DNA from 3 places in the Paenibacillus sp. CFBP 13594 genome. Region 2 is predicted to be linked to each of the others. Evidence: predicted binding sites of a transcription regulator. Region 2 holds the regulator's gene; each other region holds the start of a gene.

Region 1 (10,990 bases), on a different contig from region 2:
AAGGTGTATAATTTACATCATTTGCCGTTTAATCCATTGTCTTTGTATATGGCGGACTCATTTAAAGCATTTTTGCCTCTTCATACAAGCAACTCTCTTACAGATACAATTGTGCGATCTTTCAACCTTGGACAAGTTCAAGCCATTACTTTAAAGGATATTATGATGGAAGCTTATGCTAAAAAGGGCATTGTTAAAGGTGATTCTTCGACCTGGAATTTGCCCGCACCTACGATGAGTGATGTATATGAACTATATGTTGGAAAAGAAAATACCAAAGTTGATTCTCTGTATGCAGCACTTAAAGAGTTATATGAAACTGAAGTGTTTGAAACAGACTCGTCTCAAACGATCTCTCTTTTCGAGATGATTGATGGAATAACCGTAATTAACTTATCTGGCTACAGTGAGAGCATTCAGAACTTGGTAGTTTCCATTACGTTGGATGTCTTCTACAGTCAGATGCAAATGTTTGGACATAGCGCAATTAATGGAGCCTATCGTGAAATTACACGAATGATTCTAGTCGATGAGGCAGATAATTTCCTCAGCAAGGACTTTACTTCCATTAAGAAGATCTTGAGAGAAGGACGCGAATTTGGGGTAGGAACGATCTTATCTACACAATTCCTAAGCCACTTCTCAACGTCCGATAACGATTATGCCAATTATATTCTGACCTGGATTGTGCATAACGTATCTGAAATGTCTGCGAAGGAAATTCGAATGGTATTTAGCACGCAGAGTAAGTCTGAAGAAGATAACATTATGAATCGGATCAAGTCGCTACAGAAGCACTTTAGTATTGTGAAGGCAGGCTCAGGACAGCCAATTTGGATGCGGGATAAAGCGTTTTGGGAGTTGTAATTATATGTATTCGGGGTTGTGAAAAACGTACAACTCCGAAGCATTATTTAATGTGGAGGCGTTAAAATGAGTAATGGAAAACTTGTAGTTATACCGTTTAAGTGGAATGAACATACATGCTATATAGGTAAAGTGAAGTATAAACAGCTTGAGACAATAGTTGACATCCGATCAGATCTTTCAATGAATAGGAATATAGACGACAGAAGAGTAGATAAAATAAAACAATATATTCTAAATGATATTCCAGCGACTTTTTTCCCCCCTACTATTTTAAATAGCAAAGCAGAAATTATATTTACAGAACCTAGCTCATTAGAAGTTAAAAGAGGAATGTTTACTGTAATAGACGGACAACACAGGATAAAGGCTATAATATCTTTGATGAAAGATGTTGAAGGGCAACAAAAGGAATTACTTAATAGAATGGAACTTCCAATTTTCATAGTTGAAGGGATAGAAGATTATCAACATAGAGATCTTTTCTACATGATTAATGAAACACCTAAAAACGTTGAAAGTAATGTCTCAGAACGTTTTGCACCGAAACTTGAAAATTTGTTAGGCTTAAAGTTTTTTACTAAGAATAAGGACTTACTAGCTTCTATTGAGTGGAATAAAAAACAGTCAAGTGAAAAGATAGTATACCTACATATGACGGATTGTATAAGAGAATTAAATCTCACTATATATCCCCTCATGAAGGACTGGGTAGAAAATGAAAAGGAGTTAGTTTATTTAGATGAAGAATATTATCACATAATTGAGGTTTATTGGAATAAATATTTTGAATTAATGCATTCTCTCTCAGAAAATGACCAAGCTTTCTTCAGAAAGAAAATTACACTAAGAGCATTGGTTGAAAATTTAACAATAAAACTAAAAGAAAATGAAGAAAACATACATGAGAAATCAAATGAATTAGCTGAACTAATTGACGAATTAAAAATGATTATTGAGACTTCACTTGAAGAAATGATACAGGTTATGCCAATACCTTACGTTGGTTTAGAAACTGTTAGAAAAGATGTATATAAGTCCTTAAGAAATTATCTTTATTTAAACAATATTCTCAGCAAATATCAGGCTGAGATAATAGAAAACGAGGTAATTAGACAGATTTTAGAGAAAATATTTGATGCGTTTTATGATGATAGAAATTTACTAAGTTTATCTAACACAAATCAAACTACCGATGAAAATATTTTTGAAGAATATATTAAACAACTGTTATCTGAGGAAGAGAAACTAAAGAGTATTGATATAAATTCCATAAAAGAAATCGCAGCGGGAAAACAAACTATAATGGATGAAATTCTCAAACTCAATAGAGAGGAATGTTTATAGTGGATGTTAGAACAAAATATTTGTTGGATTATCCTAAATTTCAAACAAGTTTTATTGTTTCATGCAAACCAGGTCATAGTGAAATCACAATTTTAGATATTTATGAGAGCGGTGGATATCAAAATGAACTAGAAATAATGATTAGCCAAGAGGGGAGTATCTATTATCTTACTATTTACCCTAAAAAAGATAAGGAAAGAAAGTTTGATAATAACAAAAGAAGCTTTCTTGAGAAAATTAAAATAGTATGTGATTACATATCTATTGTGTATGACAATCAGACTATTGATTATATGAGAAAGATTTCTGAGAGTGTTTACGTATTAGAACGTGAATTTCGGACTCTGATTGAAATTATATTTTTAAAAGAGAAGGGAGTAAACTGGTATAAGCACTTATTTAAAAACACGGAAAGAGAAAAGAAAAGAACGATCAACAGAGATAAAATAGTGGAATTATTGAATAATCCTTTAGACGATTTGGACTTTGTCCATCTAAAAGATTTTGTAGAAGAAAGAATAAAATTCTCGAGTTCAAGTATCTCAGATAAATTGAACTCAATTGAGGGATTATTGTCTTCCAATGAAAACATTGTAGGGACTCGAAAAGATATCGATGAACTTTTATCAACTCTAAAAGAAATTAAAGAACTAACCTCAACACGGAATACGGAATTATCAGTATCAACCTTATATAAGCATATCACATCTGAGTTGGCAGACGAATGGGATGAACTCTATAATTTTCGAAATCCTTGGGCACATAACCATTGTTTAATGACGAAAAGTGATTTCGTGAAGTATGAGACCTTGGCTGTATCTGTTCTCAAAAAAATAAGAACTGAGATTACTTTGTTGAGTCTTCTTTACTCTAAGGAAGATTTTAGTATGTCAGGAGATAAAATAAGATTATCTATTTCGCGTTTCTCAAGTCTAGGGACTTCATTCTGTAGGATGAAATTGGAATTTAAAAGCAAAGATATACAGCAAATGTTGGAAGTAAGTGATGCTACGTATGTTGACTTTATTGAAATCCTGAGAATATTGACAGAATTCTCAGGATTTCAAAACCACAACTTTGACATTAAATATATACAAATGAATCCCTTTATTACCGGGAAAATAGAGGAATATGGAAGAGAACTGCTTGCTAATTCAGAATTAGAAAAGAAACTTGATGAAAATTTATTAGAACTCGAAGAACTTTTGAAAAAATATAATGGAAACTATAATTTAAGAAAATTAGAAGGTACAGCATTTACATTAAAAAAAGATGTTGATAAGTATCTAAAGCAGATATCCCATGAAATTACACAGCTAGGGGATAATCATCCACCTGAATAGTGAATTTGCTATTTGATTTCGTTAAATAAATCTAAATCTTTTTCACTCACATCACTACCTAAAGTAATCCTTATCGTCTGACGAACCTCTTCTAGCGTTTTCCCAGTGGCACTCAACACATGACTTGGTTTACTTGAACTACAAGCTGATCCGGAAGAAAGGGCGATGAAGTTAGAAAGTTTTTTCAGTAGCAACTCATTGTTCACACCTATGAATTGAAGACTAATTAATCCCGGAATTTTGTCGTGATCATCGCTATTGAAAATAATTTTATCTCTAAGATTATTCTTTAATATATCAACCAGATAGTTCTCCAATTGAGTTAGACGCTGAACGTTTTTTTCTAGACTAAGTGAAGCAATCTCAGCAGCTTTGCCTAGTCCAACAATGTTGTGAACAGCAAGAGTTCCACTCCGATAGTTATTTTCCTGTCCTCCTCCGTGTAGAAGAGGGGTTAGGCGGGTGAAAATCTCTTTCGACTGTTTCCGTATGATGGCGGCTCCGATTCCTTTGGGGCCGCCTATTTTATGAGCTGACAAGGAGAGGAATCGAATCCCTCGGTGTTTCCTCAAATCAACAGGTATTTTACCTATAACCTGAGTCGCATCAGTGTGGAAGAATAGATCATTAGTTGCAAAAAAATCGGAAATTTCGTCAATCGGATTCAATGATCCAATCTCATTATTTCCCCACATAAATGAAGTAAGAAGAGGCTGGATCTGAGTAACTGTTTCTTTAACATTATGAATATTCACTCTTGCAAAAGTATCGACATCAAGGAACTTCGTTTTGTACCCACGTTCACCGAGAAACTCTACTGTTTCGAGAACAGATGGGTGCTCGGCAGCAGAAGTTAACAAATATTTGGATGAGTTCTCTTTATGACCGTAGTAATCAGCTACTCCCTTAATAATCATATTGTTGCTCTCAGTAGCTCCGCTTGTGAAAACAACCTCGTCTGGGTCACATCCTAATAGTTGAGCGACTTGTTCACGTGCTGTGGCTACAGCTTTTTTAGCGTTCTCTGCCAGAGAATAAAACTTACTGGATGGATTACCGTATTCCTCTTGAAGATAGGGAAGCATTGCTTCTAAAACCTCAGGATGGATCTTAGTTGTGGCGCTATTATCCAGGTATAACATGTGATCACTACTTTCGTTAGATTAACAAATTACGAATGAATTTTTCGTAATTTCCTGCGCTTTTATACTCTGAAGCCAAAGCGCGTATGCCGCGTTCCAGATGAGCGTTAAAATAAGAAGGAAAGAATTCTTCATCTGTTAATTCGCGACCAGCGGCTTGTGTAACCATTGCACGAAAGGTGTAATCAAACTCTCCTGTAACTGTGCTCCGATTCAATACAAGACCATCTGTAAAATCCTTTGTAATAGGTGCAATTGGATTACTTGAATCATTATTTCTCAGAGATAGAGCAACTGCATACCGGATCAAAATGTTGGGAGTAATACCGGTTGAGGCATGAAGTTGCGTTAGCGTCTCTTTAGCATATTTAGATGTTTTTAATGTAAAGTTCATGAATTTTGTCCCGCCTCTCTAACGATATCGAAGTAGCGGTCTTTTACAATCACTGCGCTCTCGAGAGAGGAATTGTATTCTAACGTATAGCAACGAGCTGTAATCTCTTCGATTACATGAAACTGTTCTGACGTGATTTCAGAATCCGTTGTGAACATAAGGACTTGTTCTCCGCAGCGTGGGATGAAATGTTGAATAAGAGATTTTTTATGATCCTGGTCTAGTCTACCCATGAGGGTGTCGAACACAAATGGTAGTTTCCAGCCCGATACTCTAAACATAGCGAGTATAACCGTTAACATCAGCATTTCTTTCTCACCAGCAGATAGGCGCTCTTTTGATATTTCTTGATTCATTCGGTTATAGAGTTTTAATTCGAATGTGGTATGGTCAATATGAATTCGTTTGAGAAAATCTTTCTTACGGAAAAGCACGTCAATCATACGTACGGCTTCATTTGCAACGTCATCAAGCTTTTTACGCCATTGTCGTTCTCTAAAACGTTGACTAACTTTTAGTAATTTCTCAGTCATTTCATATGACTTTTCAGATTTATGATATTCTCGAATCTTGTCTTCTACTTTTTCTTTTTGCAGTATTTTAGCATGCAAGCTTTCAGACAAGGCTTGAATTTCAAACTCAATTTGTTCCATCATCATATTGTGTTGCTCAGCTTGTTTTGTTTTCTGTTCAATGCGTTCCAGAAGTTCTTTGAATTCGCTGGCTTGATCATTCGTTTCTAATTGAGTCCTTAATTCTTGAGATTCTTTTAACAAGATAGCATTTTCATCAAAACGGCTAACATATTCGGTTACATTAAGTGCTTGAATTTGTTTATTCAAATTATGAATCTCGCTACGCTGCTCAAACGATGCACGATGAATTAATTTGGTTTGATCGGGTTTTATTAAATTCAGTAGACCTTCAAATACAGATGTCACTTCACGTTCATCAACCTTTTTGCTTGGCCCAAGTACATTATTAAGAAGAGAAGCTAACTTTTCTTCTACTAGTGAGTTTGCAACATAATTGTATGACTCATATTGTTTTTCTCCATTTAACTGATGATATACTTGTCTGAGTTGTTTCCTTGCTATAAAGAAGGGAAGAAGAGATGAGACGAAATGTCGTACATGTTCTGAATTCGTTTTACGTTTGTTCTCAATGATGTTTACTCTAGAAACAATTTCTTGTCTTTTTTCCTGGAGTAAGCCACCGTGAATTTCGAAATCTTTTTTATCTTGTTTAATAGCGTCATTCAGATTGTTTATCTCTTCTTCATGCAGAACTGTAAGCTGTTGTTTTTCGTCGATTGTTGCTTTGAGTTGATCAATTTCCATCTCAAGTTGTTCATACTGAGCAACTTCTTCTGCTGCACTGGCATTTTGCTGAGCATATTGTATTCGGTATGTGTTCAGATCCTTTTCCAAATTTACGAATAGATCCAGATTAAATAGAATTTTACCTGACTCTTTCAAGTACTCTGGAATTTTTTCTTCAGAAACAATACGCGAAATATCCTCACCATCAAAAAGGCAAAGTTCAAATAGTTTTGGAGGCATTTCTTCACGTAAACGACTCTGGAAATCAGAAGTTTGTTGAGCAGATAAGAATTGATTATCACGTTTAACTGCAAAACTCTCACGAATACGTTCATTTTTTATGCGCCAGCTTCGTACTAATGAATATTCGTGTAATTCGAAATCTTCAGTAGAAATGTAGTCAAGAGTGATTTGAAATTCGTCAGTTACATTTTCATTAATCGCTTTGCGATTTAGCAGCGTTCTAATTTTACGAAAATAGGGTTCATTTTCCGTAACAAAACCATATGCCATGGAGCCAAATAAAACGATTCTTAAAGATTCTAGTATTGTCGTTTTACCAGCACCATTTTTCCCACCAAGTAGTATTACGTTACGGTTAGCCGTTGTACGGAAATCAAATTTATTGAGCTCTCCATGGTAAGCACCTATGTTTCGGAGAGCCAGTTTTTGAATGTGCATTGATTATTAATCCACCTTTATAAATGTAAGAAATCTTGTCTGAGTGTTTTATCAAATGCCTGGAATAGTCCTCTTCTTACTTTTACACCGGAGTATTCTTTCTCAACAGATATTAATTCTTTAAGAAGATTAAGGTTGACTCCTTCTTCTTGACAGAGAGATTCTAGATCGGTGACTTGGTCTTCTTTGAATACAGGACGATCATTTTGATGCCAATCGTAAGCTATACCTGTTTCTTCTTCGACGATCAGAGGAAGTCGATCTTCCCACTGTAGGTCGTCATGCCAATATTTCCGAATCGCCTTAAGCTCTTCAAATGTGATCAATTCAACGTTAGGGTCATGCATTTGGCGAATTTCTTCTTGAGTTTGTAATAATTTTCGAAGAATTTCTTCCCGAGCTTTCATTGTGAAAGGACCGACGCCAAAACGTTTAGGAAGAGCATCTGGATTTTCATCATCAACGATCAAAATATCCAATTCCTCCACAGATGCAAGGTTAATTTTATTTTCTTCAATATAATGCTTCATTTCAGATTTGTAGATTCTCGGGTGACTCAAATCATCAGGATCTATACCGCCTAAATTTGTTGTCAGATAGACTTCGCCATTCATACGATGTTTTTGTCTTTTCGTACGATCTTCACGTATTTGAACAAGGAAATTTCTAAAGTCATATAATGGACGTAACCAATCCACACCGTTATTAATAAATCCGCTCAACGCCTTATCTTCATTAACAACTGTACATGTCCAACACCCGAAACGACTATTTCCACAAGAACCTGCACTTTCTTTTATCTCTTTGTCTACTACGAGAGGGCATTCACTACTTGAATCTTGATAGAGCTGAAGCAGTTCATTATTATCATCGCCCCATGGTGACTCATACTGCAATAAAAATTCCCATACATCATCAAGAGTGTATGAGCGGATAGGAGCAAAGACAAATGCGTTTCGAAGTGTAGAGTGACGCATTAAATTTGAACCTTCTATAGTATGAGATTGCATTACTCCTGCTCTTGTCGAACTTTCGGAATCTCGAACTCCTAGTAGCATAACCACTTCACCAAACTGATCTACTTTATCAAGAATGAAACGGTTAGCAGGCTCGATTTTCAAACGATCCGTACACCATCTGAACTTTTGACGAGGAGTAGGATAACCTTTTCCAATAATAGATGCCCAAAAGGTCTGCTCAACTTTTGGACGTACCTTGTGCGTTTCAATAGGTAAACCTACAGCGAGTGCTTTATTTTGTATGCGTCCAAGGGTTCGCGTTATTTTGTCTATAATTAAAGGAGTTTCTACTTGAGTATCTGATGAAATGACGTACACTTTTTTCTTCAGAAGAGAAGGTTCTAGCTCGGATAAGGCTTGAAAGACTAGCTGTACAACTGCCGTTGAGTCTTTTCCCCCACTGAAACCTACGACCCAAGGCTTCTCATCTGCTAAATAGACTTCTTTGACTAGTTCTTTGGCTTCAACGAACTTGCTTCCAGTATTAAATATGTTAAACATCAGTAGATGTACCTTCTTTTATTTTATTTTCAATTTTCTGCTCGGCTTCTGTTAAGGGGAGCCCTAGTTTGAATTTTATGAGATTTGCAGTCAATTGAATGGTCTCATTTGTCTTGTTAATACGTCCGGTTTGTCCATAAGCACGGCCTAACCAATCCGCTTTATTATCGCGACTCCAGTCGATTTTGGATAGTTCTTTTACGTACAATTCCCATTGATCTGCATGATAACGATAAAGATAGTGGCCGACTATACCAATAGCTTCGAGAAATACACCATGCGCTACAACCGAACCAATACGAAGATCTCTTGGCGAGGTTCGCTTATTGAGTACATCTTGCCATTCTAATATAGAAACACAAAGAAGAGCCCAGAACTCAGACACAAATTTTTTCTCGGGTTCTGAGATTAACTCACCTTTACGCTTGCCTAACAGTTTACAGATCGTATTGAAAATGTGATTCAGAGCGAACAATTTAGGAGAATTTTTGGACAACGACACTTTCTCACGATCCGTATATCGCTCCAATAAAGGAATCTCATTGATTAAACTTTTAGTGATCAAAGATAGTTGATCACGGTGATCGTATAGAATTCCGATTGAAGATGTGGTATTCACTGCATGACGATTCAAATCCGAAAACATTTGCTGAGAGCGCAGAAGTCCAAGATCATGAAAGAATACTACGGATATCGTTTCGTCGCCAAGTTCAGGCGAAATTTTGAGAGCTTCTTCAATAGCTGCGCGTCTATGTTGACCGTCATTAATGAGAAATTGGGCGTCTAAAGAAATATTCAAATAACCAAGATCCTTAAACTCTTCCGATTGTGGCTGGAAAATTAACTCGCCGTTTACTGATGCAGTTAATGAAGAAAAAATATAATCTTTAGGATTCTCAAGAATATAGTTCGTAATATCCGGAATTCTTGATTTATTCATTAAACGCTGTGCACGGTGGTCGGCTGGAATTTCCTCCTCATCAAAGAGGAATATCCTAGGTATTAACTTCAATGGGCACATTACTGTATAAAATTCTCTTCCAGCTTGAATCCCGCGAATCGCAGGAAAACTATAACTAAAGTTCATGGACATCCTCCTATTTTACGTACGTAATATCGTAGAATGTATATTGATTTTATCGTAAGACGAACAAATGTTCAATGTTTAAATTACATAATAAAGTAAAGAAAGTACGTAATTACGTGAATAAATGATGAATAAATAATGAAAAAAAGAATAACATCCCGGTCGTGTAAGAGCGGGATGTTATTCTTTTTTTTAGTTTTTATTATAAGTTTCGAAGATCTCAGTAATGATATTAAGCACCATTAAAATGTGCTTAGGCTCATGGGTTCTTAAAAGAGAAATGATCTTAGTAATATTGGCATCATCATGTGAGAGATCTTCACGCTCCTTAACGTATGTAAACAGTTCATATACACCGACATCTAAAGCGGCAGCAATCTTTTCAAGATTTTTCAATGATATATTTCGTTCTGCTCGTTCAATAAAACCGATGTAACTTGGATTAAACCCCGCATTTTCAGCTAATGCTTCTTGAGACAGATCTCTAGACTTCCTTAGATCTCTTATTCTCGCGCCCACTAATTCTAAAAGTTCGGACATATGAACACCTCTCTTTAATTAGAAGTGTAGAGAAAGAATCATCGTTAATTAATCGATAGATAATAAGTTATTTGTATTTAAAACTACTATGTAGTAATATTTTGTTTGTATCTTGCCCAAAAGTTAAAAATAACATGCAGAGTGCTCAAGTGTAGTGTGGATTCTAAACTAATATGTTGAGGAGTTGATTACCTTGAATCATGCTTACTCCTACAAGAATCGGCAAAATAATGAATTTGAATATCAACGACTTTCCCAGTATCACATCAAACTTGCTACCATTATGCGTAATCACAATCAGTTCAAAGCTTGTCTGATTCTTTGCGAGTGGGCTCTAGCCTCCATGATCAAGGCGTTATATATCCATAAGTATCATTCAGCGCATCCACCCAAGGAACTCACCATGAATGAAATCTTGCCTTTAGTGCATACGGACACTGAACCCGGATTGGATATCGCTTTGTTCATCGGCACGATGCAACATATGTCATCTTTTGAGGAACGCCAAGTGGATCAATATTTAGACCTTGATAACATCGAAAAGCTCCTTCAACGAACGGAAGACATTTTGGAGGAGTTAGCCACTCGATTGAATGATAATTCATCAAAGTTTTTCTGATATAAGGCGTGCCATGATGATCTGGAGGTTCCTTTCACAGGAATGGGACTGGAGAATTATAAGTACTGAAAAATATTCAATTGAAGAAAGGGGAAATCAGGATAATGGGTGGATGCATTTGCAACAAA
Region 2 (10,990 bases):
GTAGTTACGTACTTCATAAAAACTGTAGGGGGATAACAAATGAATGATTTTTTAAGATTTGATACTGATGAAGAACGGCGGGCGTTATTAATCAGAGCAAGGAAAGTCGCTCTATCTGCTATTCAAAAGTATGATTTAGAATGGGATAACATCCAGTTTATTCAACTATCCGATACGATCACGTATAAAATTGAAACCAGTACAGATAACAATTATTTACTTCGCATTCATTCGGACCGATTAAGCAGAGAGGAAATTCGTTCGGAACTCCTACTGTTACAAGCACTGAACAAATCGAAAGATCTAAATGTACCAGAAGGGATGGCAAATTGTGATGGTATTTATGTATTGGACATCGAAACAGAGACAGGATATAGGCGCCCTTATATAACGATGATGCGATGGATAGAGGGTGAAAAAGCAGTAGGTGAATTTACAGATAGTCAAGCATATAATATGGGTGTATTGATGAGCAGGCTCCATGCAGCAGCAAAGGATTTCAATCCACCTTCTGATTTTGTAAGACCTACTTGGGGAGTAGAAAGTTTTAAACGTGAAATGGATAAGTTGGAACGTTACTATGAGCGTTTTTTATCCGAAGAGGGATGGAAGCTGTATCAAGATGCAGCTGAGAAGGTTGTATCCCAACTTACCACGATGCATCCAAGTGAACATAATTATGGGCTCATTCATGCTGATTTACATACCGGTAATATGGTTTTTGAGGATAATCAACCCTATCCGATTGATTTTGGAAGATGTGGGTACGGATATTATCTCTACGATATGGCAGGCACCATATTGGAGCTTTGGCCAAAGCATCGATGGATGCTTATCCAAGGTTATGAGAGTATTAGGAAGTTGGAAACGGACTATATTCGGGATCTGGAATGTTTTTTTGTCATGTTCATGATCGAGAACTACTGTCATCACGCCTCTGATCCAAGAGAAACAACCAGTTTAATCGAAGAACAAAAGTATGCCCAAGCATACATAAGAGAATATTTAAATGGTAATCCATTTTTATTCGAAGTGGTCGAGCCTGTAAATTTGGATTAATACTAACCGATACCGGGCTAAAATAATGATATCTTATGGTGATGATTTACAATAAGTCGCTGTTTAGAGTGTTTGTTCATATCATCGAGTTTTAAAAACGTGAGCTATGACTTCGAGTTTATATAAGATCTACTTGTGTACTTAGCGCTGAAACTTTTCTGTTTATTATGAAGATTTCTGCTTATTCATGAAGTTTGTCCGATCCAGTTGTTCTTCAGCTTCTCTAGTTCCCCTTCATTTTGGGGTATATTTTGACAGAGCTGTTTGGGTCGTTTCGTGATTTTTTAAACTGGCATTGAATTGGAATGAAGGCGACTCGACTTGGTGGGTCGTCTTTTTTCTTTTCTAGGGGCTTGATGGTTTGCGCCGGATGTTCAGGACAGCGAGATGCCAAATACGGTTGAGGCATTATGGAAGATCGAGCTTTTATATGGAAAGCATCCGTCCTATACGGAGAGTAGTATGCGGTAAAGTTAACAACGAAGCTGGAGGGGGAGCTTCGAAGTGTTCCTTGGTCATCGATTTGAGGGATAAGTTCGATGAGTTCCTTAGAGATTTTAATGTTTTTGGAAGATGGAGAAGGCAGAGATGCATCAAACCATTGATTATGTGAAGCTTTAAACTTCATATTCTGCAGAATTAGCTTAATGTAATTATTAAGAACCCCTTTTATATCTTTAAAGCCTCCTAATCCAATTGGTCACTCGAAGCCACCTCAGATACACTAAATGAAATGAGGAGAGCGTCCATGAAAATATGGAAACGGGGAGGTTACAGTTACTGGAAATAAATAAAAAAGGCCCATGGCTGGATTCATGTAGAATGAAGGTTCCTACACCACATTCACACAAGGAGAATCCAGCCATGAGCTACAGACATTTTAGCATAATTGAACGGAGCAAGCTAGAAATCCTACACCAGCAAGGCAAAAGCTGACGAGCAATCGCAAAGGAACTGGGCAGACATCCTTCGACCATTTGCCGTGAATTAGAGCGTGCAGCTTCATTTGGATCCTATCAGGCGGAGCATGGATGTTTCATTTGTATGTTGAAAGTTTCATATAGAAGAGGTATACTTTAATTAAATTTTGAACAATTTAATTTTAAATAATTAATTGGAGATGTTATTATGGATCAGGCAAAACAACTAGTGACAGAACAACGTACATTTTTTTATACAGGACAAACTAAAAATATCGAGTATCGGATTAATGCACTTCAACAGCTTAGAAAAGGAATTGAAAAGTATCAGCAACGGATTCAAGATGCACTTCGGGCTGATCTGAACAAATCTGAGGCGGAAGCTTACAGTTCCGAGATTCGAATAGTTCTGGGTGAACTGGATTTTGCATTAGAACATCTGCAGGAATGGGCTGCACCCAAACAAGTCCCAACCAATGCGGCTATGCCGGATGGGGTGAGCACCATTTACCCTGAACCATACGGAGTGGCGCTTATTATTGCACCTTGGAACTATCCTTTCCAACTGGCGTTTGGTCCACTGATTGGAGCAATTGCAGCCGGTAACTGTGCAGTTATCAAGCCTTCTGAATTAACACCAGCCGTATCTCGTTTGACGTATGATCTGATTCATGAGATCTTCCCTCAGGAGTATATAGCCGTTATGGAAGGGGAAGTCGAAGCCAGCACAGCATTGTTGAAAGAGAAGTTTGATTATATTTTCTTCACAGGCAGCACGGGTGTTGGTCGCATTGTGATGAAGGCAGCTGCAGAGCACCTGACTCCTGTAACTCTTGAATTAGGTGGTAAGAGTCCTGCTATTGTCCATAGTGACGCAGATCTGAAGCTGGTAGCTCAGCGTATTGTTCGTGGTAAGTTCCTGAATGCAGGCCAAACTTGCGTTGCTCCGGATTATTTGCTTGTACATGAACAAGTTCATGACGAATTGATCAATCTGATTGGCGCAGAGATCAAAGATAAATTTGGGGATGATGTGTTACAAAACGCTGATTTCCCGCATATTGTCAACGAACGTAACTTTAATCGGTTGTCGAAATTCCTCACAGATGGCAAAACGCTAATTGGTGGGCGTTCTGTACGTGAGCAGTTGCTCATTGAGCCGACTGTACTTGGAGATGTGAAATGGGAATCAGCTGTGATGCAAGAAGAGATCTTCGGTCCGATTCTTCCTGTGTTTACGTACAGTGACCTGAATCCTATGCTGGATGAGATTGTTCGCCGGCCAAAACCATTGGCGCTATATCTCTTCACACAGGATGAGCAACTGCAGGATCAGGTTCTGAATCAAGTATCCTTCGGTGGGGGATGTATTAATGACACACTTTCTCATATGACTTCACACTATCTCCCGTTTGGTGGTGTCGGAGAGAGTGGTATGGGCTCATATCACGGACAACAGAGCTTTGATGTGTTCTCGCATCACAAGAGTGTTCTGAAACGCAGTGAATAATTAGCCGCATAAATAACATAAACATGAAAAAAAGAGGTTGCCCTGTTCATCAGGGCAACCTCTTTCGTATTTCATTACATCTAGTTTTGTTACTCAAGTTAAATATTAATGAATATCTCGGAAAAGGCCAATGACTTTACCCAGAATACTAACATGTTTCAAACGTAAAGGTTCGAAGGTCGCATTCTCCGGTTGAAGGCGAATATGATCTTTCTCTTTATAGAACGTTTTCACTGTAGCTTCATCGTCTTCAGTCATTGCAACGACGATATCACCGTTATCAGCAGTTTGCTGTTGACGGACAATAACGTAATCTCCGTTAACGATTCCAGCTTCCACCATACTATCTCCGACTACCGAAAGCATAAACACTTTCTGTTCGCCTACATAATGTGTAGGGAGAGGGAAGTAGTCTTCAATGTTCTCGGTTGCAGTGATTGGAACCCCGGCTGTAACCTTACCAACAACAGGAATACGTGCAACGCTATGAGCAAATTGATGAGAATGCTCAGACTCTTCCTGGCTCAGAAGCTCAATGGCTCTTGGCTTGGTAGGGTCGCGTCGGATCAAACCTTTTTTCTCCAAACGATCCAAATGTCCATGTACTGTTGAGCTGGAAGCCAGTCCAACCGCTTCACCAATTTCCCGTACGGAAGGAGGATACCCCTTCAACCGGACTTCATTTCGTATAAACTCCAGAATAGCCTGCTGCCTGCTGGATATCTTCGACATACCGTATCAACCCCATTTTAGTAACGTTTGGGAAAATTATAACATAGAACCTCCGTTCGTACAAACATAAGTTCTAAATAAAATGGTATATAATCAGTGTTTTTTAACTTATAGAACCGAATTTGTCCAAAAGTCAGAGCGTAATACTGCAAATGCTTTGCAGAAGGATTTGAATTAAGATATTTCTCCTTCAAAAAAGAAGCGAACAATTGTTCTAAAAATCTATTGAACAAAACAAGTGTTCGTGTTATATTGATTCCAACAGATAGGAACAAACGTTTGGAGGCGGGTATTTAATGAGATATTCTACTTATCAAAGCATTTATGAACCAATGAATTCGGAACTGGTGAAGTCTAACATAGGGAACTACAAGAAGGTTTTAGCGCGTTTCAAGATTTCTTCATGGATGTTAAAGGTAGCCATTACCTCTTTGATTATATTTATTGGATGCAGCACTGTTTTAACTGTATTTGCTGGCAATGAGAATGATGTTCTGCCTGGAGGAAAGATAGCTGTTTCACAAGGGGAAACATTATGGAGTATTTCTTTGGAACATAAACCGACGAATATGGATACACGTATTTATATAGAAGCAATCAAGAAAGTGAATCAACTTCATACAACTTCCATCCAAGTGGGACAAGTACTAGCTCTACCGCAATTTGCAGAATAAAATGCACGTCAATGAGTGTTAGCGCGTGTCAGCTTGACAAGCAGCCTTTATAATGGCAAAGTTAATATGACTTTGTATTTTTGGAGGGGACAAGCTTGGATATAGATAGTCTGGTAGCACGCATTAACGAATTGGCTCGTAAGCAAAAGTCCACGGGATTGTCAGAGGAAGAACTTGCTGAACGTGCCGAGCTAAGAGAGATTTATTTGAGCAATATTCGCAGCAATTTCAGACAACAACTGGATACCATTGAGATTGTTGATGATGAGAATGACAAAGGCCACCAAGGCAAACTCAAACACTAACGAAACCTAATGATATCATTATGATATTTAGGTTTCTTCCTGTTATTTTGAGTGTGCAATTTATAGGGGGAAATGTTGGTTTGCAATTATGTAAGCCGATACAAAGACACATAAGGGGGATTCACATGTCGCGTTCGTTCGAGAGAACGGTTAAGAAAAATTCCAAGCAGTTAAATCAGCAACGCAAAAAAAGTGGTCAACCAATCACTGGTACACCAGGTGAAGAAGTCTTTAAGGGACGCAGCTTGTTGTTCCCAATATTTTTGATCGGTCTCGCCTTTTTGTATCTGTTTATGAGCACATTCCTTGTGCAAGCTCCAATGACAACTTGGGACTGGGTGACCATGCTGCTTTACGTATTTTTGGCAGTCATCTTCATGCTTCGCCGTCCATACATCAAGATTAGCAGTAATCGGATTATAACGACGAAGGGTAATCGTGAACGTTCAATCGGGGTTGAAGATATCGTCAAATTCAGAATTGAACCGGGTACAGTTGTTATCGAACATAACAGTCGCGGGAAAAGATGGGTGTTCACCAAGTTATTGAACCGTTACGATACAGATGCGATTGCAGAACGTTTGCTGAAATTTGCAAAAGCACACCAGATCACCGTGGAAACCGTCGAAAAGTAATTATTGCATAAAGGGGTAGATGATCGGAATGGCGTTAAAAGCGATTTTGTTCGACCTGGATGATACTTTATTATGGGATGAGCGTAGTGTTCGAGAAGCTTTTCATGAGACTTGTCTAATTGCAGCACAAGAGACTGGGGTCAAACCGGAGGAACTTGAAGAAGCTGTTCGTAACGAGGCACGTGCACTGTATGAATCTTATGAGACCTTTCCTTTTACCAAAATGATTGGAATCAATCCGTTTGAAGGCCTTTGGGCCAACTTTACAGGTGGGGATCAAGCTGAGTTCCGTCAGTTGGAACAACTTGCTCCAGTTTACCGTAAAGAATCCTGGCGTCGTGGCTTGTTGAAGTTGGGTATAGATCGGGAAGATCTTGCTGAACAACTGGCCGCACAGTTCGGAGTAGAACGTAGATCCAGACCTCATGTGTACGAAGAAACGATGGATACTTTGCTTCAATTACAAGGGAAATACAAACTGTTGCTGTTAACGAACGGTTGTCCTGCTTTGCAACAAGAGAAGTTGGATGGTGTACCTGAATTGACTCCTTTCTTTGATGAGATTATTATCTCGGGTAACTTTGGAAAAGGAAAACCAGATCCGTCCATATTTGAGCATGCTTTGAGTAAACTGGGTGTTAAACCCGAAGAGAGCATGATGGTTGGGGACAAGTTGACGACGGATATTCGTGGTGCTCTATCAGCAGGCATCCAAGCCGTATGGATTAACCGTGAGCATAAGACCAACAATGAAACGTATGCGCCCGACCATGAAATCACGCATTTATCCGAATTAGATCAACTTATTGCTAAGTTCTGAGCAGATCAGCTATAACATCTTACCTCAGCACCCTGAAACATTGGAAGCTTCAATGAACGATGATGTCGTTCTTGAAGTTACCAATGTTTTTTAATTTGATTTTATCGACTAAGTTGCCTTGTTAAATGAGATTTTCATTTATTTTGCTAAAAGTTATTGAAATTAGGGGGGAGCTGGATTAAAATATAACTAACATACTAGTATGACTAGTATTTAGATTGTCCTAAGCAATTTCTTTTTGACTTACTTCATTAAAGGGAAGCAGGGAGTTATTGCTTATTATTTTCGATTAATTGTAAGCGCTTAATATTTTAGAATAGCTTCTTTCGATTTGGAGATCACACCACTTATTAAGTGCTAATGAATGATGTGAAGCACCTTGGATTGTGTGATTCTACATAATACATCAAATTGATATCGCTTACATTTGGCAAACATCTATTTCGTAGTGGGGGTGAAGTTAAAGGAGCTGTTGTCTTCTACAAGAGGAGAAACGATGGGAAATGTACATGAATTACTCTTACTTATCAAGTCCTGGATCGGAGTGAAAACACATGGAGTCGGAAACCGCTAAAACAACGTTAACCATGACATCTTTACGTAAAGAGAGCAGATTACGAACGGCAGCAACTTTGTTCCGCAAAGACTGGCAGCTGTATTCACTATTAATCCTTCCCATCATTTATCTCCTTATTTTCAAATATGGACCGATGATTGGTAATGTGATTGCGTTCAGACGTTTTGTTCCCGGGGGAAGTATATTTGGAGAAAAGTGGGTTGGATTAAGGTACTTCAGAATGTTCATTGAGGACCCTACCTTCTGGAGAGTATTCGGTAATACGCTGATGTTAGGCGGACTTGCGTTACTCTTTACATTCCCGGTTCCAATCATTTTTGCCTTGATGCTTAACGAAGTGAAAAGTAAACGATTCAAGAAGTTTGTACAGACCGCGTCTTATCTGCCTCATTTTCTGTCTATCGTTATCGTTGCAGGTATGATCCTGCAGCTGACAGCAGTGAATGGTTCCATTAATGGACTGGTGGCTTTCTTCACCGGAGACAATATTCCTTTTATGCAGCGGGCTGAGTGGTTCAGAACAATCTATATCACTTCTGAGGTATGGCAGGGTATGGGTTGGGGAGCGATTTTGTATCTGGCTGCACTGACAACCATTGATGATTCTTTGTATGAAGCTGCACGTATCGATGGTGCCAACCGGTGGAAGCAGACGATTCATGTAACGTTACCAGGGATCTTGCCAACGATTGTGACGTTATTGATTTTGAACATGGGTAATTTCCTGGCTGTTGGATTTGAAAAAATCTTGCTCTTGTACAACCCACTGATCTACGAGACATCTGATGTGATCTCCACTTACCTGTATCGGGTCGGACTGGAATCCAGTAACTTCAGTTATGCTACCGCAATTGGCTTGTTCGAATCGCTGATCGGTCTGATTCTGGTGTTCTCCGTAAATGCCATCTCACGCAGACTGACACAAAGAAGCTTATGGTAAAGGAGGAGCATCATGCAGGAATCCAGATCTTATAAGGTATTTAAAGTATTCAATGTCATCTTTCTGCTGTTCGTGGTATTTATAACGCTCTATCCATTCTTAAATGTCGTGGCACAATCCTTCAGTAGTGAGTCCTATATTAATTCGGGTAAGGTTAGTTTGTTCCCAAGAGGATTCAATGTGGAGACGTATAAGACCATCTCGCGTGACAGCATGTTCTGGACTAATTATAAAAATACAATTATTTACACTGTAGTAGGTACGTTAATCTCCATGTTCATGACGACTATTTTCGCCTATGCCCTGTCCAAAAAGAGGTTGATGGGTCGCAAGTTTTTGACGATGTTCGCCGTGTTCACGATGTTCTTCAGTGGTGGATTGATTCCAAACTATGTGTTGATTAATTCCCTTGGGTTCAACAACACCATGTGGGCACTTGTTGTTCCTGGCGCAATTAGCATATACAACATGCTGATCATGAAGTCATTTTTTGAAAATATGCCTGAAGAATTGGAGGAAGCTGCCTCCATTGACGGTTTGAACACCTACGGGATCTTGCTACGCATTATATTGCCGCTAAGTAAAGCCGTTATGGCAACCATGGTGCTGTTCTACGCAGTAGGTCATTGGAATTCATGGTTCCCAGCCTTTCTGTATTTGGACAAAAAAGAACTGTTCCCGGTCACCATTTATTTGCGCAATATGATTGCAGGAGCGACTAGCGGAGCGACTGCCGGTGCAACCTCAGCCGATAACCTGACACAGATTGCTGCCAATATTAAGTCAGTAACGATGGTACTCACCATCTTGCCGATACTCACCATCTATCCATTTGTCCAAAGATACTTTGTAACCGGTATCATGTTAGGGTCTGTTAAGCAGTAAGGTCAAACTAAACCAAATTCAGGGGGATAACCTAAATGAATCAAAAACCACGTAAGTTTGTTGGTAAAATGGTGTTGGCATCAATGATGACCGTTGTTCTGGCAGCATGTAGTAGCGGTACTGGAGCTGGAGGTGACGTCACAGAAGTTCAAACCAAGGCAGCGATGGAGACGTACAATGTAGGGGATACATTCAAGGCGACTGAGCCGTTTAATCTATCGATACTGTATAGTGATCAACCTACCTATCCGTACAAAAAAGACTGGTTGCTTTTCAAAAAGTTGACTGAAATGACTGGTGTTACACTTGAGCCAACGATTGTTCCTATGAGTGACTATTCTCAGAAGAGATCTCTTCTAATCAGTTCTGGTGATGCACCGCTGGTTATTCCAAAGACCTATCCTGGTGAAGAATCTGCTTTTGTATCCTCCGGTGCGATTCTGCCCGTTAGTGATTATATTGATTTGATGCCCAACTTCAAGGATAAAGTGGAAAAATGGGGATTGGAAGAAGAAATCGAAGGACTTCGACAGGAAGATGGCAAGTATTATGTACTCCCGGGTCTGCATGAAGAAGTATGGCCAGATTATACATTAATCGTAAGAACAGATGTTTTTGAAGAAAATAACATTGCTATCCCAACCACATGGGATGAACTGTATGACGCAGCAAAGAAACTCAAAGAGCTGTACCCGGATTCCGTTCCGTTCTCGGACCGTTTCAAATTTAATAGCACATTAGGTATTGCAGCTACCGGCTTTGGTACCAAGGCTGGATGGGGTTTTGGTAACGGATTGACGTATAAGGAAGATCAGGATCAATTTGTGTACACGGCTACAACACCAGAATACAAAGAGATGCTAACGTACTTTAACAAGTTGGTATCCGAAGGATTGCTGGACAAAGAAAGTTTCACACAGGATGATGATCAGGCTGTACAGAAATTTGTATCCGGCAAATCATTCATGATTAATGGTAATTCCCAAACGGTGGTGCTGCACCGAAATGATATGAACAAAACGCTGGGAGAAGGTAAATACTCAGTTGCAAAGATTACAGTACCTGGTGGACCAAAAGGGCAATTAATGTCTGGCTCCAGACTTGAAAACGGTGTTATGATATCCGGAAAAATTCAAAAAAGCGAAAACTTCAAAGCTATTATGCAATTTATTGATTGGTTATACTACAGCGATGAGGGTCAAGAGTTCGCCAAATGGGGCGTTGAAGGCGAAACATTTACCAAAGAGGGCGGAACACGTAAATTGGTAGAAGACGTGAACTACAATGGCTTGAATCCGAAAGGAACGAAAGATCTGCGTATTGACTTTGGTTTCTCTGGTGGAGTATTTGCCTATGGTGGTACCACAGATCTGCTGCAATCGATGTTTAGTGAAGAAGAGTTGAAATTCCAACAAGACATGAAGGATACCAAGGAAGTGATCCCGGCAGAACCACCGATTCCTTACTCTTCTGAGGACCGTGAACGGGTGACGCTTCTGAGTACACCACTGAAAGATTATTCGGATCAAAATACGCTTAAATTTATCTTGGGTGAGCGGGACTTGTCTGAATTCGATATGTTTGCCAAAGAGCTGGATAGTCAAGGGTTATCTAATTATCTGAAACTGGCAAATGATACGTACAAAGCCTACAAAGAAAACAAGCAATAATATAGTTGATGCTGGCCAGATTACCGTTTCACACCGATATATAAGTGGAACGGTAATTTGTGCTAAGATGAATGAATACGGCTGATAGAAAGAGGTCTAGGCATGTCACTTAATCAAAAAATTAGAGGCTCGACCCGGGCATATTCATATAACCTGTTAAAAGAACGGATTCTTCATCTGGAACTTAAGCCGGGTACGAAGATTTCGGAGAAAGAGATTGCAGATGAACTGCAGGTGAGCAGAACACCCGTGAGAGAAGCATT
Region 3 (10,990 bases), on a different contig from region 2:
TCTTAGATGAGTATTTTGCATCCGATCCTCCACTATTTCGCCTTTTTCCGTATATCATTATATATCGGCATAACCAGGTGTTGAATCCATAGGACTTGAGTACCCGGTGGAAAAAAGGGGGTTCGACAATGTTCGTCCTTGATCCATAGTCGGATAATCACATTTAAATGAATGCAAAAAAAGCACCTTCCCTTGTCGTTAAGACAAAAGAAAGTGCTGTATGTTTAGTGAGAAAACCTTAGCCTTCTTTATTGAAAGGCTCATCCGCTACTTTGATTGAATCTGTAGGGCAGCCATCGCATGCATCCTGCATATCGTCAAACAAGTCGTCTGGAATAGCTTTGACACCATGGTTAGCATCGCCGTCAAAGATAACTTCAGCCAAGCCTTCATCATCATAATCGTAGATGTCTGGAGCCGTTGCTCCACAAGCGCCACATGCGATGCATGTGTCTTTTTCAACCCAAGTATATTTACTCATTTACATTCTCTCCTCCTAAAATTCAAAACGTACAGTGTTTTTATCTAGAAACATATTAAACCAAAGTAAGCATAATTACAAATCATTTTGCAACCACAAGTCTCTATTATCCCTTATTTAATCAAGACTTTGCAAGTTATCTTTTTGCAGGGAAGTACCGCGCACTTTATGATTCCGAAGCAGCACGGAAGGATCGTCTCCAAGCATGCCGGCGGTCACAACAGCATTCTCACCAAATTTATCACGTAACTGATCCATTATCCGAATCAGATTGTCCTTCTTGGGCTTCTGCTCATATTCAAACAAGTCCATCTGCACAGCGGATTCTTCTCTTGGAATCAGGTTCTGAAGTGTCACACCCAGCATGCGTACAGGCTTGCCACTACCCCAATGCTTCTCAAATAGTTTACAGGCCTCACGGTAAATGACCGTTGCATCCTCCGTAGGAACTTCCATTAAACGTGATCGGGTGATTGTCTTCATATCCGGTGTGCGGATCGTAATCTGAATACCCTGGCTGAACATTTCGTGCTTGCGCAATCTTCTGGCTACCTGGTCACTTATATTGAGGAATACCCGATGAATCTCATTCATATCCGATACATCCGCCGGTAAAGTGGTTGTATGTCCAATGGATTTATTGGCTTCCCGTTCCGCGTGAACTGCGGAATGGTTAATGCCATTCGCAGAATTTTTGAGCCATGCTCCATTAATTCCGAATAGTTCGGTCAACATGTTCTCATCCGACTTGGCCAATTGACCAATCGTTTCAATGCCCAGTTTTTTCAGCTTTTCAGCCGTTTTTTTGCCAATGCCAAACATCTCGTTACATGGCCTGTGCCAAAGAATCCGGGGTACGTCCCTCATACGTAGAATGGAGATACCGTTCGGTTTTTTCAGATCCGAAGCCATTTTTGCCAATAATTTATTGGGGGCAATGCCAATGGAACATGGCAGCCCCAATTCATCCTTGATTCTACGCTGAATGCTCTCCGCAATCTCCATTGGATTCCCGAATTGCCTTGACCCTGTAATATCAAGATAACATTCATCAATGGACGTTGCCTCAAGTTGAGGGGTATAACTATACGCAATCTGCATGAAAGCTCTTGAATATTGACGATATAAATGAAAATCAGGACGAATCACAATGAGATCAGGGCACTTTTTCAAGGCTTGGTGGACAACCATACCTGTTGAGATGCCTCGATTACGAGCGGCATATGAGCAGGTTACAATTACACCCTTTCGCAGTTCACTGCTGCCCGCAACGGCCGTTGCTTTTCCTCTATATAAATCTGGTTCCTCGGCTTCATGTACAGAGCAGTAGAAAGCATTCATATCGACATGCAGAATCACCCGTCCGGCTGTAGGGTAGTATTGATCCACATTCGCTGGAGGATTGCCGTCTGAAGACATCAAGAACCCCCGCCCTTTCTTGCACACTAATTAATGAAACAAATTTCTTTCTTCTATAGTATATCAAACCCGTTATGTTAATTCAGTCACGAACATTTATTTTCTGCGAGATCTGATCAGAGACCGAATAATCAACCAGCCTACACTCACAAAAAATATCAAAGTGACCAGGACAATAACCGTATTTTCCCATACAAAACTCAAAATAAACCCTCCTTTTCTTCCATATATTCCAATTAAAACTCAATAATAGATTATAACATACATCCGGATTATGATTAACATCCTTCTTTTTTCTCTAAAATCCGTTAATTGTTACATGATACTGCGATTTCGATGTAGCATTTGGCTATAATGGTGATATAATAATTAATTATACAAATTGACAACTTTAGGACAAATCAGCGCACCCAGTTTAACACAGTGTAGCGTTGCCGAATCGAAGGATTCGTCCACTAACGTACTTAACAGCTTTTCCTAACTTACAATCCATACTTTTAAAAGAGCGCTTTATTTCAAAGGAGGATCTTCATGTCAAAGGCCATTTCCATCTTCGATACGACTTTACGTGACGGCACACAAGGGGAGGGTGTCAGCTTATCGGCAGACGACAAACTCAAAATTGCCAAGAAGCTTGATGACCTGGGTGTACATTATATTGAAGGCGGAATTCCCGGCAGCAATACCAAGGACATTGAGTTTTTCAAAAGAGTCAAGGAATTAAACCTGAACGCAAAGGTTGTTGCTTTTGGCAGTACCCGCCGTAAAGGCAGCGTTGCTAGTGAAGACGCCAACCTGAAGCGCATGATCGAATCTGGTGCTCAGGCTGCAACCCTGGTCGGTAAATCATGGGACTTCCATGTGCATACCGCTTTGCAAACTACATTGGAAGAAAACTTGTCCATGATCTATGATTCCATCGCCTATCTGAAACAGAATGGAATGGAAGTGATCTTTGATGCAGAACACTTCTTTGACGGATTCAAACATAACCCGGAGTATGCTCAAGCGGTCTTGACCAAGGCTCACGAGGCAGGAGCGGACTGGCTCGTCATGTGTGATACCAACGGCGGGACGATGCCTAACGAGGTACACGAGATCGTATCCACATTGCATAGAAGCCTGCCTCATGCCCATCTCGGCATCCATACACATAATGATTGTGAACTGGCTGTGGCCAACACACTCAGCGCTGTACAAGCCGGAGCCCGTCAGGTGCAAGGAACGATGAACGGTTATGGAGAGCGTTGCGGTAACGCCAATCTCGCATCCATTATCCCGAACCTGCAACTGAAACTTGGCTATGAATGTGTTACTGAAGATTCCATGAGACAACTTACAAACGTGGCTCGTTATGTTAGCGAGATTGCCAATGTGAATATGCCGATTAATCAGCCTTATGTCGGCAATGCTGCTTTTGCTCACAAAGGTGGAATTCACGTCTCTGCCATCCTGCGGGATTCACGTACCTATGAACACATCGTGCCTGAACTGGTTGGTAACAAACAACGTGTGCTGGTCTCTGAACTTGCCGGACAAAGTAACATTGTATCCAAAGCACAGGAACTGGGGCTTGAGTTCGATCCAAGCAGTGCCAATTCACGTCAGATTATTGAGAAGATCAAAGACCTGGAGCATCAGGGTTACCAGTTCGAAGGTGCAGATGCTTCGCTTGAATTGTTAATTCGTGAAGCGAACGGTGATATGAAAGAATTGTTCACGTTTGAATCATTCAAAATGCTTGTAGAGAAAACGGCGGGCAAATCCGTTGTTTCTGAAGCTTTTGTCAAAGTGAATATCGCTGGAACAAGCGCTTATACCGCTGCTGAGGGCAACGGTCCGGTTAACGCACTCGATAACGCCCTTCGGAAAGCGCTGGTGCAATACTTCCCTTCGCTTGCCAATATGCATCTGTCGGACTACAAAGTGCGTGTTCTGGATGAGAAGGATGCTACAGCTGCCAAAGTTCGTGTATTGATCGAATCCAAAAATACGGAAAATACATGGAACACTGTCGGTGTATCCGAGAACGTAATTGAAGCAAGTTGGGAAGCTCTCGTACACAGTTTCCGCTATGCTTTGCTTCAAGAAAAATTGCAGGATGAGCCGGACACACTCCCTATTCCTGCTCATGGGATAAGCAACCACTAATAATGCTTATTTCCCGGAAAATAAAAAGAAGCCTCTGTACCCATGATTCATGGATGCAAAGGCTTCTTTGTTTACATGAAAATTAATTTGCAATTAACTTTTTTATCTTACGCTCCAACTCTTTCTCGGGTAATATGCCCAGAACAATCTCCTGTATAACGCCTCTGGAGTCAATCAGAACATTCGTCGGAAAAGCCACCCCATTGTATTGAGCATACACAGTCCCCTTTTCATCCAAAGGAATAGGGAATGTCAGTTGGTACTCATCCACAAAAGCTTTGGCATCTTTGAGTTTATCGTATGACGTTACATTAACCCCATACATGTCAAGCTTATCCTTGTATTTTGCAGCCATTTTGTTCAGCTCAGGAGCTTCCTGTTTACACGGCTCACACCAGGATGCCCAGAAACTGACAAACGTAGCCTTATCTTTGGCACCACCCACACTGTACGTCTTCCCATCCATTGCTGTCAGAGAAAAAGCGGGCGCCAGAAGACCCGCACGAGGCCCCGTCTCTGTAGGCATGGGTTCTTCCTGCTTAAAGACGGCTGTAATGCCGTCACCCGCATTCTGGGCCAGTGCAACACCAACCAGCAAGACAACACCAAGGAGTATGTATATGTTTCGTTTCATAACCCGCCACCCTTTTATATAATTAGCACATTGAAACTGAAACCGTAATTTCTGCACATGCTAAGTGTTTATCACGCTCTATTACAGTTCACCAGAACATGATTCCCAAATGTTCTCTTTATTATTGTACCCTTTTCCTTTAAAATTTTACAATCCGCATTACAGAAAATAAAATGAAAAAGGACTCCTGCCATAGCAGGAGCCAAAGAGAGAGGGGTGAATACAAATGGCAGCACTTCACGGGCAGCAAAACGCCATCTACATCCCTTCTTCCGTAGAACAAGAGATGTCAAAGCACATGTTCCTTTCGCTGCCGCAAGAAGCCTGCGGGGTTATGCTGGGTGAAACCGCAGCGGGCGGTATACGAATCAGTCGGTTTCAGCCCATTCGTAACGTAGCACCTGACCCGCTGCACCATTTTACTCTGGACGATGCCGAATGGATTCGGTGCGTATTCTCCGAGCCCAAGCTCATTGGTATCTTCCATTCTCATCCGCAGACCAGGCCTGTTCCATCCGTAGAGGACATGCAAGCTCTTCCGGCCTTCGCCAGTTTACTTCAGATGTACCTCATCGGCTCACCCGACCTAACAAGCGGGTTAAGATCTCATATGCATCTGAACGGTTATCTGATTGAATCCTCGAAAGAATCGCAGGATCCGGCACACCGCGTTGTGCCTTCATACAATCTGCTTCCCGTTCCGTTATGCGTGACTTAGCTGGGTATACAGATCACCCAAGGTCTCCACATTTTTACGCATCATGTCCTCCAAGTAACAAGACCATAACTGCGCAGTCATTTTTGAATCTTCCAGTGCATGGTGCCGCCCATAGATCGGAATCCCTCTGGATTCCAGCAATTCATCCAGACCATACCCCGGCCTGCTTGGTTCAAGCCAGCGGGCCAACATCATCGTATCAATTAAACGATGTGTCAACCTTACCTTCGAAGTCCGCCATAGAGCTGCATTCAGAAAAGCTCGGTCATGCGCACTTGCGTGTGCAATCAGAACATTTCCGCCAACAAAAGACATGAAATCATGCAGTCCCTCCAGCAAAGTTGGCGCGTCCAGCGTCATCTCCTGCGTAATACCTGTAAGTTCAGTGATATGTTCCGGAACCGCAGTCTTGGACTGCACCACCGTATAGAACTGCTCCCCTTCCAGTACCACACCACCATGTATACGGACCGCACCAAATGAGATAATCTCATCCCCATGCTGGGGCGAAAATCCCGTCGTTTCCAGATCAAATACAACTGCGTCCAGCTCATTTAGAGGTGTATGCAGAACCTCAGGTCTGCGCTGATCTCTCATCATCGAACGGATAAACGCCATGTGTTGCGCCGTAGGGGCTCCCATAATGGAAGCGATGGCGGAAGGAACCCCTCCCTGACGCAGCGAATTCCAGAATCCTGTATTGCCCCTTGCTGGCTCTCTCATGGACGTCTCCTTTCTGCAAAACGCAACTGTCTTTGCAAAGCACGATGCACTCGTCGTACCAACCCGAGCGTATCCCTGAGCTCATAATGAATTTGCTTTTGTTTCATCTGTTTCTCATCCAGGAACCCACTGCTATGTTGCAAATCCCCTTGCATGAAAACCGGTGTACTTCGGCGAAATTTCAAAGCAGCCAAGAAGGCCCGCTGACATGCATCCAGTAATGTAAATGGAACAGCTTCAAGCGAAGTCAGTCTCTCCATTCTTTTTAACGTAGATGACTCCTTGATCCCATGTTGCAAAGCCAAATAACGAGCACTGTTCACCAGCGGAATGTACAAACCATACTTAACATCAAATCCGCCTGCATGTTCACCAAATCGTTCTGTGACCACACGTCCAAGTACATTTAATGTAGCTTTATGTTTAACCGTATTGCGAAGAACTGCATCCGAAAGTTCAGGAATCAGTCTGAACTGTTCATAAAAACTCGTGATCCATTCCTCCGCCAGACTTTGCTCACCTGCAACAAAACGCATGTCTGAAGCAATAATCAGATTACGAACAGGCTCCCAATTCAGATCCGAGCTCCAATCTGCTAATTGTTGTTTCCATGAGGCCAGTGTTTTTCTCCAGAGTGGCTCAGAGCACATGACTTTACCTTCGCACTTGGCGTAACCAAGCTCTTCTAACATATCCGTCATTCGCTGTCCGAGCTGAGCAAAATATTCCTCTTTACCTTCATGCGGAGTATCGCTAATGATCATGCCATTATCCTGATCACTCCATAACGTTGCTTCTTCCCTGCCGGAACTGCCAAATACGATAAAGGTATAGGGGACGGGAGGTTGGCCGAAGCCTTCCTCAACCATCCCCTGAATGCATAACTCTACTGCTTTCCGTCCAATCCGGTCATGCAGTTCATTTACCGTTTGGTACCACTCGATCGGCGACAAGGAAGCGGACAACAATTCCTGGAGCTCGTTCTGTAATATTACACGTTCCTGGCGCAGTTCTTGAGAAGACACCGCACCATCGATTCCCTGATAAGACCAGGAATAGTTTGTATACGAGATGGGTTCCATCATGTCCAGCCTCCTTGAAGCATGATTCAGCATCATTCACCTCAGGAGCTGAACGTACCACCATTGGATTTAGAATCTACATTTTTCATTTGTTCAGGGTATCCGTAAGTACCGTGCTCACTGATATCCAGACCCATTGTTTCTTCTTCTTCAGTAACACGGATGCCCATGATCGCTTTCATTCCACCCAGAATAATGAAGGACATGACCAGTACGAAGGCAAAAGCACCTGCCAGACCGAGAAGCTGTACGCCCAATTGGTGGAATCCACCGCCATAGAACAGACCCGCTTGACCTACACCAGCATTCTCGGCAAGTTCAGGAGTAGCGAACAAGCCCGTGGAGATCGCACCCCACATACCAGCAATACCATGCACGGAGAAAGCGTAGATTGGATCGTCAATTCCTTTACGATCGAAGTACTGTGCTGTGAAGAATGTGATGATACCCGCCAGAGCACCGATAACCAGCGCTGCCCAAGGTTCAACGAATGCACATGCTCCTGTAATCGCAACGAGTGCCGCAAGCACACCGTTTAACATGCTAGGAATATCAGACTTACCAAGTACTGCCCATGAGATCAACAGCGCAGCAACACCACCAGCTGCAGCAGCTACGTTAGTAGTTAATGCAACATAACCGAAGAACCCATCCCCCATGGCAGATAATGTACTACCTGGGTTGAATCCGAACCAACCGATCCAGAGGATAATAACCCCGAGTACGGAATACACTTGGTTGTGACCTGGAATGATGTTAGGTTTTCCGTCTTTGTTATATTTACCAATACGTGGTTTCAACAAGATGGTAGCTACCAATGCTGCAGTCGCACCAGTCAAGTGAACAACCGTCGATCCTGCAAAGTCTTGCATACCCAGCTCAGCCAACCAGCCGCCGCCCCATACCCAGTGAGCAACAACCGGATACATGATAATGGTATAAAGAGTACCGAAAACAATATATACGCTCATCTTTGCACGTTCAGCCATACCACCGCAGGCAATGGCCAGAGATACCGCCGCAAAGGCGAGGTGAAATACGAATTTAATAGTCAGTGGAACATCGGAGAAAGCCAGTGATTCGAAGGAAGCAGCCATCTTGTCACCACTCAGGAAGAATCCTGTTGTTCCAAAGAAGCTGTTACCATTACCGAAACCAAGACCGAAACCCAAAGCCCAGAAGGCAATAACTGAAATTCCCAGTGTCAGGATGGTCTTACCCGCAATGTGTCCTGCATTCTTCATTCGTGTTGAACCCGCTTCGAGTAAAGCAAATCCCCCTTGCATCAAGAACACGAGTACAACAGCCAAAAACGTAAAGGCTGAGTTCAAACCACTTTGAAGTTCAATGTTAGTCGGACCCTCCGCAGCCGCAAAAGCGCTGACCGGAAAAGCGAACAAAGTAAGCATTACTAACACGGAAACCAACCATTTCTTTCTCATATACCCCACTCCCTCTTATGTTAAGTTTCTTCACATAACGTGAAACTCTTAATGTCATTATAAGCAGAAGAGAGGAAAGTTGACAAGAGTATTTTCATCAAAACTGAAAAATATTTCTGGGAATAAAGTCATACGTCTTTTTCTTGCACTTAAGTACATAATCACATTCTATGAGTACATAGATATAGAAATGCAGTATGCTGATTGCCAAAGCATAACGTTTGACTGTACGGTTAAAGATCATGTATCATACTTATTAGTAAGAAAATTGGGCGTAGTCTAGAAATTCACAAGTGGAAACTACAATTCCCTACATTTGAACTTGCAAGCGAGGTGAATATCATTGGGGATATGAAACTTTTTCGGATTGGCGAACTTGCCAAGACCGCTGGTGTTAGTGAACGGACGATTGATTATTACACGAAGCTTGGACTAATCGCTCCCGAAGAACGTACACAAAAAAATTATCGTCTCTATAGTAATGAAACTTTAACGAGGCTTGAACGTATTGTACAGATGAAACAAGAGAAGTATAGTCTCGACGAGATTAAGCAATCTCTTGAAAAGTGGCGTCTGGTTAGTACAGAAGAACAAGTTGCCAGCAAATTGACAACACTGGAGCTTCATGTACAACAACTTGAGCGAGAGGTTAACGAACTCAAACCGCTACTTGGAGAGATGAAACCTGTACAAGCACGTAAAATGATGGCAGGACTCCTCACCAAAAGTGCCGGTACAATGGAGGCACTAAAAATCTTGCTTGAGAACACCATGATGTAGCTTATTCTTAGAAAGCGGAGGAATGAATATGAGTTTTAATAACGGTATGTTCGTATTGATCATTATCGCCTTTTTGCTCTCTTTATGGGCGCAATTTCGCGTTAAAGGTACGTTTAGACGTTGGTCGGAGGTACCGAACCAGAACGGAATGACTGGTTACGATGCCGCTCGCCAGATGCTTGATGCTAACGGCCTGCACGATGTTCCAATTGAACCTGTACGCGGTACGCTCTCTGATCACTATGATCCGATCAATCGGGTTGTACGTTTATCAGAACCAGTATATTATGAAAACTCAATCTCAGCTGTTTCGGTAGCGTGTCATGAAGTTGGCCACGCCATTCAGCATAAAGAAAGTTATCCGATGCTGGCACTGCGTCACCGGATCTTCCCAATTGTGAACTTTGCATCCGGATTAGCTCCATTCCTGTTGATTGCAGGATTCATCTTCAATGCCATGAACCTTGTAGGTATCGGTATCATCTTCTTCTCCGTAACTGTAGCATTCCAACTCATCACTTTACCGGTTGAGTTCAATGCAAGTAATCGCGCTAGAGAGATTATGGTATCCGAAGGGTACATCCGTAACGAAGAAGAAAAAGGTGTTGCAAAGGTTCTGAATGCCGCAGCCTTGACTTACGTTGCTGCAGCGTTGATCTCACTGCTTGAGTTGATTCGTTATATCGGAATCTTCAACAGCCGCGATTAATTGGATACCTAATACAACAAAAACAATACCCCACCGTCAATCGGATGGGGTATTGTTTTGTTGTAAACCGAAATAATGAAGCAAAAATGAACGAAAGGACTGGGCAACCAGCGGCAGTTTGTCATCCGCACGGTGAATTAACCCGATGGTCCGTGTTACTTTGGGATGGGAGATGGCCACATGTGCCGGTTGCAAAGGATTCGTCTGGAATAGCGCCATCTCAGGTAGCAGACTGACCCCCATGCCCGCAGCAACCAATCCGCGGATGGTGTCGGTCTCTTCCCCTTCAAAAGCGATCTTGGGTGTAAAACCAGCTTCCAGACAGGCATGCCACACAATAGGACGAAGAGAATAACCTTTGCTAAACAATACAAATTTATCATCCTTGAGTTGTTCAAGCGCAATGGTCTCTTCACCAGCTAACGGGTGATTGGGAGGAAGGATCGCATGCAATTCTTCTGTGAGTACAATATCACCATCTACTTGATCATGCTTCTCTGGAAAAGGAGAAATAAATGCCAAGTCTACCTCTCCAGATAACACATCACGAATCAGTGTAGGGAACATCCCCTGCTTGAATCTGAATTTCACGTTAGGGTAACGCTGACGGAAAGCAGCCACAACGGAAGGAATGAGATGAATCCCCAGGCTATGAGGGAATCCAATTCGAATCTCCCCATGCTCCGGATCAAGAAACTCATGAACTTCCCCGACTGCCTTGTCCAAATCTTTTAATATACCTTCAATTCGTTTGCAAAAAAGCTGTCCCACTGCAGTCAACTGCAGGTTCCGCCCCTTTTGCATAAAAAGGTCCACGCCCAGCTCCTCTTCCAGCTGATGAATCTGACGAC

What was found. The regulator LexA, encoded in region 2, represses DNA repair genes until DNA is damaged. The targets are predictions, from matches to a motif close to CGAACATATGTTCG.
Region 1: a site for LexA is predicted at 9,764-9,777, ahead of dndB (DNA sulfur modification protein DndB). Genes of this name have one in related genera too.
Region 3: a site for LexA is predicted at 1,990-2,003, ahead of IFU39_RS10255 (DNA polymerase IV). Genes of this name have one in related genera too.

What each region holds. Positions count from the first base shown of each region.
Region 1 is NZ_JACYVQ010000003.1:146,920-157,909, forward strand. Features, by position in the region: gene dptH (DNA phosphorothioation-dependent restriction protein DptH) at 1-867, shown strand, start outside; gene IFU39_RS11505 (DNA sulfur modification protein DndB) at 934-2,214, shown strand; gene IFU39_RS11510 (hypothetical protein) at 2,205-3,557, shown strand; gene IFU39_RS11515 (cysteine desulfurase family protein) at 3,566-4,699, opposite strand; gene IFU39_RS11520 (DndE family protein) at 4,716-5,093, opposite strand; gene dndD (DNA sulfur modification protein DndD) at 5,090-7,096, opposite strand; gene dndC (DNA phosphorothioation system sulfurtransferase DndC) at 7,114-8,616, opposite strand; gene dndB (DNA sulfur modification protein DndB) at 8,609-9,709, opposite strand; gene IFU39_RS11540 (helix-turn-helix domain-containing protein) at 9,896-10,243, opposite strand; gene IFU39_RS11545 (hypothetical protein) at 10,437-10,862, shown strand.
Region 2 is NZ_JACYVQ010000001.1:444,936-455,925, forward strand. Features, by position in the region: gene IFU39_RS02145 (phosphotransferase enzyme family protein) at 40-1,059, shown strand; partial or broken gene IFU39_RS33515 (helix-turn-helix domain-containing protein) at 1,924-2,085, shown strand; gene IFU39_RS02155 (aldehyde dehydrogenase) at 2,188-3,489, shown strand; gene lexA (transcriptional repressor LexA) at 3,595-4,221, opposite strand; gene IFU39_RS02165 (LysM peptidoglycan-binding domain-containing protein) at 4,518-4,895, shown strand; gene IFU39_RS02170 (DUF896 domain-containing protein) at 4,991-5,200, shown strand; gene IFU39_RS02175 (hypothetical protein) at 5,326-5,835, shown strand; gene IFU39_RS02180 (HAD family hydrolase) at 5,864-6,655, shown strand; gene IFU39_RS02185 (ABC transporter permease) at 7,243-8,172, shown strand; gene IFU39_RS02190 (carbohydrate ABC transporter permease) at 8,185-9,057, shown strand; gene IFU39_RS02195 (ABC transporter substrate-binding protein) at 9,093-10,727, shown strand; gene IFU39_RS02200 (GntR family transcriptional regulator) at 10,830-10,990, shown strand, end outside.
Region 3 is NZ_JACYVQ010000002.1:632,011-643,000, forward strand. Features, by position in the region: gene IFU39_RS10245 (L,D-transpeptidase family protein) at 1-21, opposite strand, end outside; gene IFU39_RS10250 (ferredoxin) at 239-481, opposite strand; gene IFU39_RS10255 (DNA polymerase IV) at 599-1,900, opposite strand; gene cimA (citramalate synthase) at 2,432-4,051, shown strand; gene IFU39_RS10265 (TlpA family protein disulfide reductase) at 4,134-4,685, opposite strand; gene IFU39_RS10270 (M67 family metallopeptidase) at 4,912-5,403, shown strand; gene IFU39_RS10275 (exonuclease domain-containing protein) at 5,389-6,126, opposite strand; gene IFU39_RS10280 (DUF294 nucleotidyltransferase-like domain-containing protein) at 6,123-7,208, opposite strand; gene IFU39_RS10285 (ammonium transporter) at 7,250-8,650, opposite strand; gene IFU39_RS10290 (MerR family transcriptional regulator) at 9,002-9,430, shown strand; gene IFU39_RS10295 (zinc metallopeptidase) at 9,459-10,139, shown strand; gene IFU39_RS10300 (LysR family transcriptional regulator) at 10,176-10,990, opposite strand, start outside.